2 linked regions of the Ketobacter sp. MCCC 1A13808 genome follow. The protein of the gene in region 1 interacts with the protein of each later gene in a pairwise test. Links are inferred from orthologs where the notes say so. Each region holds a gene or a part of one and is shown in the gene's direction. Other genes may lie near its edges. The genes, in order: clpA and FT643_RS21355.

Region 1 (10,282 bases):
ACGTGTGTCAGCGTCCTGTTCGCTGGTTTAAAGGTGTGCCGAGCCCGGTTCATTGTCCTGAAAAAACCAATATGGTGATCTTCCGGGAAAACTCAGAAGATATCTACGCCGGTATCGAGTGGCAAGCCGACAGTGATGACGCGAAAAAAGTTATTCGCTTCTTGCAAGAAGAAATGGGCGTCACCAAAATCCGCTTCCCTGAAGGTTGCGGCATTGGTATTAAACCTGTTTCCAAAGAGGGCACGCAGCGGCTGGTTCGTAAAGCAATTCAGTACGCTATAGACAATGATCATCCTTCGGTGACTCTGGTCCACAAAGGCAACATCATGAAGTTTACCGAAGGTGCCTTCAAAGACTGGGGTTACGAGCTGGCGGCTGAGCGTTTTGGAGCAGAACCTCTGGATGGTGGTCCTTGGCATGTTTTCACTAACCCGAAAACGGGCAATGAAATTATCGTTAAAGACGTTATCGCGGATGCATTTTTGCAACAGATCCTGATGCGCCCGGATGAATATTCGGTGATAGCGACGTTGAACCTGAACGGGGATTATATTTCTGATGCGCTAGCAGCAGAAGTTGGCGGTATCGGTATTGCACCGGGCGCTAATATTGGAGGCAGTGTGGCGGTGTTCGAAGCCACTCACGGTACAGCACCCAAATACGCGGGTCAGGATAAAGTAAATCCGGGGTCCTTGATTCTGTCTGCCGAAATGATGTTGCGTCATATGGGTTGGACAGAAGCAGCTGATCTGGTGATTAACGGAATGCAAGGTGCCATTGAAGCTAAAACGGTTACTTACGACTTTGAGCGCCTGATGCCGGATGCCACCCTTTTGCGCTGCTCCGAGTTTGGCGACGCGATCTTAAAGCATATGGACAGCTAATCGACGTTATTGATGAGTCAGAAAGAAAGGCTGCCGATGGGTGGCCTTTTTTGCGATGGGTGGCCTTTTTTGTCAGGTTGTGAAGTGTTTTTTTAACGCGTCTGTATTCAGTGTGCCAATATTCAAAGCGCACTGTCTCAGGTCAGCATGAAGGAATGCTAATGATCAATCAGCACTGAAGAACAATCCGCTACTCGAAAAGCGCTCATAGTGCCGCCATAGAGCCCGGTGCGGGTAATGCGTGAGGTTAGGTAAATGTCGCCACCGCCCCACACGCCGATTTCACTGGCTTTAGCACGTGTCTTCTGTTTTCGATTGCTTTAATAAACAATAAAAACAGAAGACACCTTTGGAAACCAAACGTATGTCAGACAATCAGGTAAACGTATTTACCTTGAATTTGTCAGACAGCTTCCGCGTGAAGTGTCGGGTGCAGTTCAACTGAACCGACAGCATCGTTGGCGCTTTCTGTTTGGTTTTCCTCAGTGGGGGCGCTAGACTGATCTGTACCAATAATATTGATATTGACCGCGTGAAGACCTTTCGGAGCTTCCCTTATATCATAGGTAACTTGCTGTCCCGCTTTCAGGCTTCTGTATCCGTCCATGCAGATATACGAATAGTGGACAAAAAGATCTTCTCCACCGCAATCAGGACGAACAAAGCCGTAACCCTTGGCGTTATTGAACCATTTCACTTTCCCGGTTGCCATAACTCAAGTCCTTCTGTTGGGACTACCCTTTTAATGGTAGCCTTAAGTCAATTGTTATTATTTTTAACCTGCGAAGTACTTTATGAAGAAATGTACTTCCCAGACACGTTTTGTGTTAACTTTTGTTAAGCACAGTGCACAATCTTCACGATTGTGGCGTATTAGTCAAGAGTTTTCGCAGTTGAACTGACCAACGTTGCCCCAATATAGGTTGGTTATGAGGACTTAGTATGTTAACAACTAATTTTATGATTTCTGGTTATGAGTAAACCCCAAGATCTTCAACTAACATTGAATTATATGGAGAGCATGGGAGGCGAGCCATCCAATCCTGATTCTGATCTCGAGGGCGGAGTTGCTGTCGAAGAGTCAAGGCCCGAAGTGGCGCCACCGCCGATGTATCAGGTGGTGATGTTGGATGACGATTTTACGCCTATGGAGTTTGTGGTAGATGTATTGCAGCTGTTTTTTGGGATGAATCGTGAGAAAGCGACACAGATCATGTTAACGGTTCATACTCAAGGCAAAGCCAGCTGTGGCGCATTTACAAGAGACGTCGCTGAAACGAAAGTTGCTCAGATTATTAAATACGCAAGGGAAAATCAGCATCCCTTGATGTGTGAGGTGGAGAAATTCGGATAATCCGGATTATTCCACGGGTCGTTATCCCACTTGTTCGGATAAGGGTGTAAATGAGATGTTAAGCAAAGATCTGGAAGTCACATTGAATCTGGCGTTCAGAGACGCTCGGACTAAGCGTCACGAATATATGACCGTTGAGCACTTGCTGCTAGCACTGCTAGATAACGATGCGGCATCAACGGTTTTGAAGGCCTGCGGAACCAACCTGGATGAACTTCGTTCAGATTTGGCGAATTTTGTCGACGAAACGACTCCTCTCATCCCATCCGGTGACAGTGATCGTGAAACTCAGCCTACATTGGGATTTCAGCGGGTGTTACAACGTGCTGTATTTCATGTTCAGTCTTCGGGCAAGAAAGAGGTGACCGGTGCGAATGTGCTGGTGGCGATCTTTAGTGAACAGGAAAGCCAGGCAGTTTATTTTCTGAAGAAACAAAGTGTGGCCCGGATCGATGTGGTCAATTACATTGCCCACGGGATATCCAAGGTTTCGGACGAATCTCATAATATTGAGGAGCCGGGCCATGAGGTACATGAGGATGACCAGGGCTCAGAAGGCGCGTCTAAGTCGCCTTTGGAGTCCTATGCGACCAATCTTAATGATCAGGCCTTGGCGGGTCGTATAGACCCGCTGGTGGGGCGCGACGAAGAAGTTGAGCGCACAGTTCAGATTCTGTGTCGCCGGCGCAAGAACAATCCGCTGCTGGTCGGTGAGCCCGGAGTCGGAAAAACCGCCATAGCGGAAGGGTTGGCAAAGCGCATTGTCGATAACGAAGTGCCCGATGCGATTGAAGGCAGCGTGGTTTACTCACTGGATCTTGGTGCTTTGTTGGCGGGTACGAAATATCGCGGTGATTTCGAAAAACGTCTCAAGTCGTTGCTGGCTGAATTACGTAAGAAGTCACACGCCATTTTATTCATCGATGAAATTCACACCATCATCGGTGCCGGCGCCGCCTCTGGCGGTGTTATGGATGCTTCTAATCTGCTGAAACCCATGTTGGCATCGGGTGATATCAAATGTATTGGGTCAACCACGTTTCAAGAGTATCGCGGTATCTTTGAAAAGGATCGGGCACTAGCCAGGCGTTTCCAGAAAATAGATGTCACTGAGCCCAGTGTGGATGAAACCTTTGAAATTCTAAAGGGCTTAAAGTCTCGTTTCGAAGAGCATCATGACATCAAGTATTCAAACAAGGCTCTGCGAGCGGCTGCTGAGTTGTCAGCACGGTATATTAATGACCGGCACCTGCCTGACAAAGCCATTGATGTCATCGATGAGGTGGGCGCGTTTCAGCGTCTACAAGCACCAAATAAACGGAAGAAAGTAATCTCTGTCAGCGATGTGGAAGCCATCATTTCCAAAATTGCCCGAATACCACCGAAAACCGTTTCGGCGAATGACAAAGAGCTGCTATCCAATCTTGAACGAGACCTGAAAATGGTCGTATTCGGTCAAAACGAAGCGATTGAAGTTTTATCCAGTGCCATCAAGTTGGCCAGGGCAGGGCTGAATCATCCGGATCGTCCCATTGGTTCATTCTTGTTTGCGGGGCCGACGGGTGTGGGTAAAACTGAGGTAACCAAGCAGCTGGCGAAAGTCATGGGCATGGAGCTTATTCGCTTTGATATGTCTGAATACATGGAACGACATACCGTATCCAGGTTAATAGGCGCACCTCCGGGTTACGTGGGTTACGACCAGGGTGGTTTGCTGACGGAAGCTGTCACCAAGTCGCCTCACGCTGTTTTGTTGCTCGACGAGATAGAAAAAGCACACCCTGAGGTGTTCAATCTATTGTTGCAGGTAATGGATCACGGGACTTTGACAGATAATAATGGCCGCAAAGCCGATTTCCGCAACGTAATTCTGGTGATGACCACCAATGCCGGAGCGGATTCTGTTAGCAGGGCCTCGATCGGCTTTACACAGCAAGATCACAGTAGTGACGGAATGGAGGCACTTAAGCGTATGTTTACACCTGAGTTCCGTAATCGTCTCGATACCGTAATCCAGTTCAAAAACCTGGATATGAGTGTAATAAAAGGTGTGGTGGATAAATTCCTCACCGAGTTGCAGGCGCAACTGGACGATAAGCGAGTAATGCTGGACGTTGATGACAGTGCGCGCACCTGGTTGGCAGAGAAAGGCTACGACAAAGACATGGGCGCTCGTCCGATGAATCGCTTGATTCAGGAAAAGCTAAAGCGACCCCTGGCTGAGAAAATACTCTTCGGTGAGCTTTCCGAAAGCGGTGGAACAGTCCATGTTCACGAAGAAGCAGGGGAGCTGATTTTTGATACGGAACCCGCCTGAAACACGCTTTCATAAATAGTGACAAGCAAAATAAAAACGAGCCGTTTCAGGCTCGTTTTTATTTGAACGCCAATTGAGAGGTTAGCGCACGCGGTAAGTGATGCGACCCTTGGATAGATCATAAGGGGTCATTTCAACTTTAACGCGATCTCCGGTCAGAATGCGAATATAGTTCTTGCGCATCTTTCCCGAGATATGGGCCGTTACCACGTGGCCGTTATCTAGTTCCACCCGGAACATGGTGTTAGGAAGGGTTTCAGTTATAGTCCCTTCCATTTCAATGGAATCTTCTTTCGACATCCAGTGATATCCTCTCAATATCTCAAAGCGTGTAAATTTCGGGTTCGCTACTTTCACGAGGCGTGAATTCTGCCGTAAAAGTTGATATTTATCAAAGTTAAAGTGGCTTTATTGTCGGATTTCTACAATAGTTCGCGGACGTAGCGGGGTTTGAATTCTAGATTTTTTCTATATATTGGACTTAACCTGTTGATAAAAAACAATTTGGTTGCTTTGTTTATCTAGGTGGAAACAGAAATCCAATGATTGTTCACATACATTTCTAATGGGCTATATTCGGTTTTGTATTTCATTTTCTGGCAGTCTTTGATCCAGTAACCCAAATACAAAGCCGGTAGATTCCTATTTCGACATTCCTTTATTTGCCAGAGTACTGCCATTACGCCCAGACTGCGCTTGGCATTCTGGGTGCAATAGAAGGTGTACACTGCGGACAAGCCATTTTCCATTACGTCGGTTACCGCCACCGCGACCAGCTTGTTGTCTTGATCTCTGAATTCATAAAAGCAGGTGTTGCCCCAATCGCTGAGCAAGAAAGACTCATATTGTTCTGGCGTGGGTGGGTACATGTCACCATCATTATGCTTTTCTTCAATATAGCGCGCGTAAAGATCGTAATGTTCGTCTTTAAAAACCGCTTCAACTCGCTGAATTGTCAGATCTTTGTTCTTATTCCAGATGCGCTTGTGTTTGCGGGAGAATTGATATTGCTCAACAGGTATACGGACGGGAATGCAGGCCGAGCATTGGCGGCAGTGGGGGCGATAAAGGTAATTTCCGCTGCGCCGGAAACCAACCTCGGACAATTCGCTGTAGAGATTATGATCCAGATTCGCCTTGGGATCAGCAAACAGGGTGATTGCATCATTCCGGGGCAAATAACTACATTGATGCAGTGGTGTTACAAAAAATTTTACAGCTGCGAGATCAGTCATAATCCTAATGGTTTAAGCCTTTGTTTTCAGACTTCTTACAGTATTAAACGAATTAAAATTTGTTTCCAGTCTCAGCTTACAGAATATTTCCATCGAAGCTCCCATTTTGGCGGGCGTGCAGTTAGTAGCTTAGTAAGTGGGGGCACGTTGGAAGACAGATAGGATTTGAACTGACTGCGTTTAATAGGTCGTGCCCCCAGACTGCTCAGGTGGGGATTGCCAACCTGGCAATCAATGATTGGGAAGCCCCATTGCTTGAGTTGGCCTACCAAATGAACAAATGCAATTTTAGATGCATTGTCAGCCCGGCTAAACATGGATTCGCCGAAATAAAGAGTGCCCAAGGCAATGCCATAAAGGCCGCCTACTAATTGGTCGTCGAGCCATGTTTCTACGGAGTGCGCGTATCCTAAGCTGTGAAGGTGCATATAAGCCTGGATCATGTCTTCAGTGATCCAGGTACCCTCGCTGTCGCGTCGGGGCGCTGCACAGGCGCGGATCACGGATTCAAAAGCCTGGTCCATGGTGACGTTGTATTTGCCTTTGCCCAGCGTCTTGTGCAGGCTTCTGGATATGTGCAGTTCTTGGGTAAACAGCACGGTGCGGGGGCTGGGTGACCACCAGAGAATGGGCTGGTCATCGGAATACCAGGGAAAAATTCCCAGTGAGTAGGCTTCTATCAATCGCTCCGGTCGTAGATCACCGCCTGCTGCTAGTAAGCCATCCGGGTCTGCGAGCGCGTGCTCGATCGGTGGGAAGCCTTGGCTTTCATAGTCCAGTACAGGGATTTTAATCATGGCGCAGGGCAGGGTAAAACGTGATAAGGGAAGGGGCTGATACCAGTAATATTACAGTACTCCAATCAAGCCCCGTCCTGCTCAAGAAAATCAATGGTTAGTTGTTTTCATCCAGGAATTTTTCAGCGTCCAGTGCAGCCATACAGCCAAATCCTGCTGAGGTGATTGCCTGACGATAGACGTGGTCGGTTACATCGCCTGCAGCAAATACGCCTTCGACGCTGGTAGCCGTGGCGTTACCTTCAATGCCGCTATTAATTTTTATATACCCGTTTGCCATATCGAGCTGCCCTTCGAAAATACCGGTGTTGGGCGTATGGCCTATGGCAATAAACACACCCTGTAGGTCGATGTCCTTGGTCTCACCGCTGCCTACACTTTTTATCCGCATGCCCGTCACGCCCATGTCGTCACCCAACACTTCGTCCAAAACGTAGTTCAATTCCAGAGTGACGTTGCCGTTGTTGGCGCGCTCCATTAGCCGGTCCTGTAATATTTTCTCTGAGCGGAAGGTTTCGCGGCGGTGCACGACGACCACTTCTTTTGCAATGTTAGCGAGATATAAGGCTTCTTCTACTGCCGTATTCCCGCCGCCAATGACAGCCACTTTCTGATTACGATAGAAGAATCCGTCGCAGGTGGCGCAGGCGCTCACACCTTTGCCTTTGAATGCTTCTTCCGAATCCAGTCCCAGATAACGGGCGGAGGCACCGGTAGAAATAACTAGAGCATCACAAGTGTAGGTCGCGCTGTCACCATAGAGGGTGAAGGGGCGTTTACTGAGATCCGTTTTATTGATGTGATCGAAAATAACTTCTGTTTCAAATCGCTCAGCATGCTGCTTCATGCGCTCCATTAACTCAGGGCCCTGAACGCCATCCTGGTCGCCAGGCCAGTTGTCCACATCGGTAGTGGTGGTCAATTGGCCGCCTGGCTGGATTCCGGTGACCATAACCGGATTCAGGTTAGCACGGGCTGCATAGACTGCAGCGGTATAACCGGCGGGGCCGGAGCCGAGGATAAGTAGTCTGCAATGCTTGGTTTCGCTCATGAATCGGGCTTCCGTTATAGATGGCTGTGAGGGTCTGCCATATGAATCAAATGTGGAACTTATACTGATTTACCGTGCCTTTAGCAAATAGTTCCTCTAAATCAGCGGTATAGCCTTTGACTATGTGCTAATAGTGTATTTGCAGGTGGTGTTTTTAACCGGAGAGAGGCAATGGCTCAACAGTTGAAAGTTGGCATACCCAAAGAAAACAAACCCATGGAGGGCCGTATCGCACTGGTGCCTCATGCAGTGAACGAGTTGGTACAGCAGGGCGTACCGGTGGTAGTGGAAAGTGGAGCCGGAAAAAAGAGCGGGTTCAGTGATTACGAATACAAACAAGCCGGAGCGGTGATAGCGGATTCCGCACAGCAGCTGTACGCCGCAGTTGATCTGATTGTGAAGGTGAAAGAGCCAATCGCCCAGGATCTTGCCCTGCTCGAATCCAGGCATCTGTTGTTTTGCTATCTGCATCTGGCCCCCAATCCGGATCTGGCTGCAGCGTTGTGTGACATCGGGCTGACCGCTGTCGCATTCGAGACCGTGCGAGAAAATGGCGGTTTGCCCTTATTAGCGCCCATGAGCGAGATTGCAGGCCGGGTAGCCGTGCAGGCAGGGGCGCATCTTCTGCACAGTTCAATGGGAGGGCGGGGGGTATTGCTCGGAGGCGTTACCGGAACCGCAGCGGGTAGGGTCGTTATTATCGGCGCCGGAGTTGCAGGTCAGAATGCCGCTGCGGTGGCTGCTGCCAGTGGAGCACAGGTGATCGCTTTTGACCGGAGCGCCGAAGCACTCAAATCCATAGAAAGGCTGGCGCCCAATATTACCGGTCTATACGCGTACGCAGGGGCGATAGAGCAAGCATTACAAACGGCTGATTTGTTGGTTGGGGCTGTGCTGATACCCGGTCAAAAAGCGCCGCATATCGTGACCCGCGAAATGGTCCGCAAGATGCCTCGTGGAAGCGTGATTGTTGATATTTCGGTTGATCAGGGCGGCTGTATTGAAACTATCCGTCCAACCGACTACCGGGATCCAGTCTATGTCGACGAAGGCGTGCTACACATGGGCGTTACCAATCTGCCGGGAGCGGTGCCCAAGACAGCGTCGGAAGCCCTCTCCGGTGCGCTGTTACCCTTTGTCGGTCGGCTGGCGATGGAAGGGGTAATGGCTTTTCCTGCGTTAAGTGACGGAATCAACGTTTCCGGAGGTAAGATTGTGTTGCCGGCTCTGTTAGAATGAGCGCCACGCAAAGCGATCCAAACTTAAAGTGGATTTACTGAATGTCGTGCAAATTGCTGATATTACGTTAAAATCAGTATTTTAGCTTCCAGATTTATAGACCCATACGGCAGGAATTTTGTTTGAAAAAAGCTCAGACACAACGACAGACGCCACCCGCACCTTGGATTGAGGTGCTGGTCAAAGGGGTGCGCGAAGGCGCCATGATAGTGCTGTTCTTTTTGTCCATCTATTTGATCATTGCGCTTATCTCTTTTGATCTCCAGGATCCGGGTTGGAGCAGTCTGGGCAGCGGTCGCAGTGTGCACAACCTGGGTGGCAGAGCCGGGGCGTGGAGTGCGGATGTTCTGATGTCGCTGTTTGGTTACCTGGCCTATTTATTCCCTTTGCTGATTGCGTATCGCGCCTGGTTGGTGTTTCGCGATGCAGGCAAGCCCTGGAACTGGCTGTTAGCCGGTTTGCGGCTCCTTGGTTTTATTATGACGATGGTGGCAGCCACTGGCTTGGCTTATATCCACTTTGATGTTGTTGACGGCACACTACCCCATATTGATTCTGCAGGGCGAAATTCGGCTGGCGGAATACTGGGAATCGAAGTGGGTGGCGCCGCATTACATGCCCTGAACGCCCTCGGTTCAACCCTGCTATTGTTAGCCTTATTCCTCATCGGGCTTACTATTTTCACGGATGTTTCCTGGATTAAGGTAATCGACGGCACTGGCAAGCTGACATTGGGTTTTATCGATTTTCTGGCTAATCTGCGCAGCCGATGGCAGCAAAGCCGCGATGCTAAGGAAGATGTGGTATCCAGGCGCGAGCAAGCGAAGGCTGCTAAAGCGCAGGAAAAAGCAGCCAAAAAAGCGCAGAAGGAGCGCCATGCTGCACTGAAGAAAGAACAAGCCCAGCAGGAAAAACGCAAAGCCCCGGTTATCGCATTACCTAAACCGAAAAAGGTTGAGAAAAGTGCCAGGGCAGAAAGAGAACGCCAAAAGAGTCTATTCGATAATCCGGTATCCGGAGAGTTGCCAGCGATTGCGTTACTGGATGCCGCGGACAAACAAAACAACCGGGGCTATTCCACAGAAACACTGGAAGGCATGTCGCGTTTGCTGGAAATCAAATTGCGGGATTTTAATGTCGAAGCGGAAGTTGAGAACGTACTGCCGGGGCCGGTGATTACCCGTTTTGAGATACAGCCGGCAGCGGGTGTAAAAGTCAGTCGCATTACCAACTTAGCAAAAGACCTGGCGCGCTCTTTGGCGGTAATCAGTGTGCGGGTGGTGGAAGTCATTCCGGGCAAGACGGTGGTGGGAATTGAGATTCCGAACGAAGATCGCGAGATGATCCGGCTTAGTGAGGTGGTATCGTCTTCCCAATACGACGAAGTGAGTTCGCCTCTGGCATT
Region 2 (3,335 bases), on another replicon or contig:
GGTGGTATCGCCGGGTAAGCGCTGCAAGCGCACCAACGGGGTGTTTCCTACAAAGTCTTCGATCGTGGGATAATGCATTGATTTCCAATTCGGGTTAACAAAACGAAAAATGATGTTTGCTCAAATGGGGGCATATTGTACCCTGCACTGAAGCCTGAGCCTATCTTTGGGCCCGAATTTAATCTGTCAGTACAGTGGAAACAGGTACTTCTTGACCTGCAAACTCAGCCAATGCGGGGTTAATCCCCGGCGCAATCATGGCTTATACTGAACACCGACCCAAGTCATTGCCGCCAGCGAGAATAAGTGAAATTAGCAAACCGTCTTAGTCTTGGAAAACAAATGGGCCTACGTACCAGAGCCCTTCTGATCAGCACCATTCCCGTGCTTGTTATCGGCGTCTTTCTGGCGCTATTGCTGCTCAGTCAGCGCTTCCACGAACTGGATCAATCCCTTGAAAAACAAGGGGAAATGATCGCAGCCTCGTTCTCTCACGGTATTTTCGAAAGCATGACCCAACGCCAGGGCCACACGATCCCGTTTTACGCCCAGCGTATTCTGGAAGAAGACAATGTACGTTCGGTCTCAATTTATGACCATGACGGTGAACTGCAAACCCGTGCAGGCCCCGAAATGCAACCGCTGGCAACGGGCGTACCACTGCTACCGCCGGCTCATACCACCGAATCCGTTAGTCGTAGGACAGACAGCACCCTGCGTGTCATACATCCCATATATCCGGCCTCATCCTATCACCCCTTGGCGGGTGACCAGGCGGATTCCGGTTGGCTGGAAGTGGAAATTGACCGTTCAAACCTGATCATAGAAAAATACCGCAGCACCCTGTATATGCTGTTACTGCTGATTGTCGCGCTGGTAATCAACGGTATGATTGCCACGCGTTTTTCCACCCGCATAGGCGACGTGGTTGAACGCATTAAATCGGCCCTAAATGAGATGGGTGAAGGCAATCTGGAAGTCCGCTTACCGGAAGATGCGTACGGCGAATTACGGCAACTACAATCCGCCCTGAACAATCTGGGCAATTCGATTATGGAAGGCCAGCAGGAATTACAACAAAACGTGGACCAAGCCACTGAAGACCTGCGAGAAACCCTTGAAACCATCGAAATTCAGAATATCGAGCTGGATCTGGCACGCAAGGAAGCGCTGGAGGCGAGCCGCATAAAATCGGAATTTCTGGCCAACATGTCCCATGAAATCCGTACCCCGCTCAACGGTATAATCGGCTTCACCAACTTGCTTTTGAAAAGCCATGTCAGCCTGACCCAGCGGGATTATCTGGACACGATTCAAAAGTCGTCTGAAAGTCTGCTTTCCATTATCAATGACATACTCGATTTTTCTAAAATTGAAGCAGGTAAGCTGATTTTAGATCACGTACCGCTGAATTTTCAGGAAGTGGTTGAAGATGTACTCACCATGTTGGCCCCGCTTGCTCACGAAAAATCCCTGGAACAAGTCAGCCTGTTCTATTCAGATGTCCCCATCGGCATCATTGGTGATCCGCTTCGACTGAAACAAATACTCACCAACCTGGTCAACAATGCAATAAAATTCACCGAACACGGTGACGTCGTTATTCGCGTGATGCTGGACGACAAAAAAGACGACGTTGCCACCATCAAAGTCACCGTCACGGACACCGGTATAGGCTTGACCAAAGAACAGCAACGCGCCTTGTTCAGTGCTTTTCGCCAGGCCGATACAACCACCGCGCGGCGCTTTGGCGGGACCGGTCTGGGATTAGTCATTTCCAAACACCTGGTGGAACAAATGCGCGGCGAAATCGGACTGGAGAGCGAGTCCGGAAAGGGATCCACTTTCTGGTTTACCTTCCGCGCCAGGGTAAATAATAAGGAATCGCATTTTGTACCTTTATTAATCAACGAAACGTGCAAGATAGCGATTTACGACAGCAACACCACCGTACGCGGAACCCTGCGAAATACGCTGCAAAAACGCAAAGTAGAAGTCATCGAATACTCCGATTTAAGCGAAGTCAGGGCATTATTGAAAGCAGATACCGTAAGTTTGCCCAACGCGTTTATAATCGGAATTAACGCACAGACTCCAATGTACGAAGATATTGCCAACTTGTACCGTATCAATCACGAACAAGTGCCACTGATTTTGCACGCCAACCCGGCCGATCAAACCGCCTTGTCAGATATTCTTGGCGAACGGCCACTCCCATTGATTACCAAACCCTTATGTCAGCAACGCGCCTATGAGGTATTGGGACGGATTTTGCAATCCGATGCCTTTGTTACTCCCCATGCGGGACGGGAAGAACCCAGCTACCCGCAATCCGGAACCACTGCAGAGTCAATACAAGTCATTGCCGTTGACGACAATCCTGCCAACCTGAAATTACTGTGTGCATTGCTGGAAGACCTGAACGTTTCGGTCACCGCCTGTGAGAGCGGCATGAAAGCCCTATCACACATTGAGCAAACCCACTTCGATATGATCCTGATGGATATTCAGATGCCGGTGATGGACGGAGTGGAAACCGCTCGCCGGATACGATCGATGGAAGCCGCCGACAAGCATACTCCGATCATTGCCGTGACCGCACATGCCCTGGCGAGCGAAAAACACAACCTGCTCAATTCCGGTATGGATGATTATGTCACCAAGCCGATCAATGAATCCCAGTTAATTCACATCGTTCAGAAATGGACCGGGGTTAATCTGCACAACGCCACCATGGAAGGAAACCCGCATAGTATAAGCGCGGGCTCAGCGGACGCAGTGGATATGATGCTCGGGCTAAAACTCGCCAACAACAAAGCGCAATTAGCTGAAGAAATGCTGGAGATGCTGTTTGCGTCCTTGCACAACGACCGCAAGGTGATTGCCGATTGCGCCGCCAAACAGGATTACGTCAATCTTCAGGAAGTGGTGCACAAACTGCACGGGGCGACCCGCTACACTGGAGTCCCATTCCTGCAGGATGCCTCACACACCCTGGAAGAAGCATTGAAGCTGGGCACCTTCGAATTAGTCGACAACTTGACTGAAACGTTGTTGAAAGAACTGGATCGGGTAGTGACGTGGTGCAAAGAGCACCGGGATATGGAAGCAGACCTGCCTGCCAGCGAGGTTTAACCTTCCAGAATCACAAACGCAACGGCCTGCGCCTGCTCATCCGACAACGACAAATGGATTTGAGTGACGCCCAAAGCATTGGCCTTTTCCTGGGTGGCTCCACTTAACTCAAGAAACGGAGCACCCAAGCCATCATTGCGAACCGTTATTTGTTTCCAGGTAATGCCTTTGGCAAAGCCGGTACCCAATGCTTTAACCAA

What was found.
Region 2: the proteins of clpA (region 1) and FT643_RS21355 interact in binary tests that used the Escherichia coli proteins (3 or more experiments, as listed by UniProt). The link is inferred for Ketobacter sp. MCCC 1A13808 from one-to-one orthologs.

Annotation. Positions count from the first base shown.
Region 1 is NZ_VRKW01000001.1:82,085-92,366, reverse strand. What follows is about bases 1,963-4,924. They hold clpA (ATP-dependent Clp protease ATP-binding subunit ClpA), read left to right. Parts: upstream 1,963-2,293; coding sequence 2,294-4,555; downstream 4,556-4,924. Other genes in these bases: infA (translation initiation factor IF-1), read right to left, coding at 4,637-4,855; clpS (ATP-dependent Clp protease adapter ClpS), read left to right, coding at 1,963-2,238. In the rest of the region: icd (NADP-dependent isocitrate dehydrogenase), read left to right, coding at 1-884; FT643_RS00415 (cold shock domain-containing protein), read right to left, coding at 1,288-1,596; more of clpS, read left to right, coding at 1,897-1,962; FT643_RS00395 (arginyltransferase), read right to left, coding at 5,077-5,790; aat (leucyl/phenylalanyl-tRNA--protein transferase), read right to left, coding at 5,862-6,587; trxB (thioredoxin-disulfide reductase), read right to left, coding at 6,685-7,638; FT643_RS00380 (alanine dehydrogenase), read left to right, coding at 7,810-8,877; FT643_RS00375 (DNA translocase FtsK), read left to right, coding at 9,000-10,282. UniProt on the Escherichia coli protein: ATP-dependent specificity component of the ClpAP protease. It directs the protease to specific substrates. It has unfoldase activity. The primary function of the ClpA-ClpP complex appears to be the degradation of unfolded or abnormal proteins.
Region 2 is NZ_VRKW01000020.1:33,801-37,135, forward strand. It holds FT643_RS21355 (response regulator), read left to right. Parts: upstream 1-342; coding sequence 343-3,135; downstream 3,136-3,335. Other genes in the region: cysM (cysteine synthase CysM), read right to left, coding at 1-78; FT643_RS21360 (holo-ACP synthase), read right to left, coding at 3,132-3,335. UniProt on the Escherichia coli protein: Member of the two-component regulatory system UvrY/BarA involved in the regulation of carbon metabolism via the CsrA/CsrB regulatory system. Phosphorylates UvrY, probably via a four-step phosphorelay.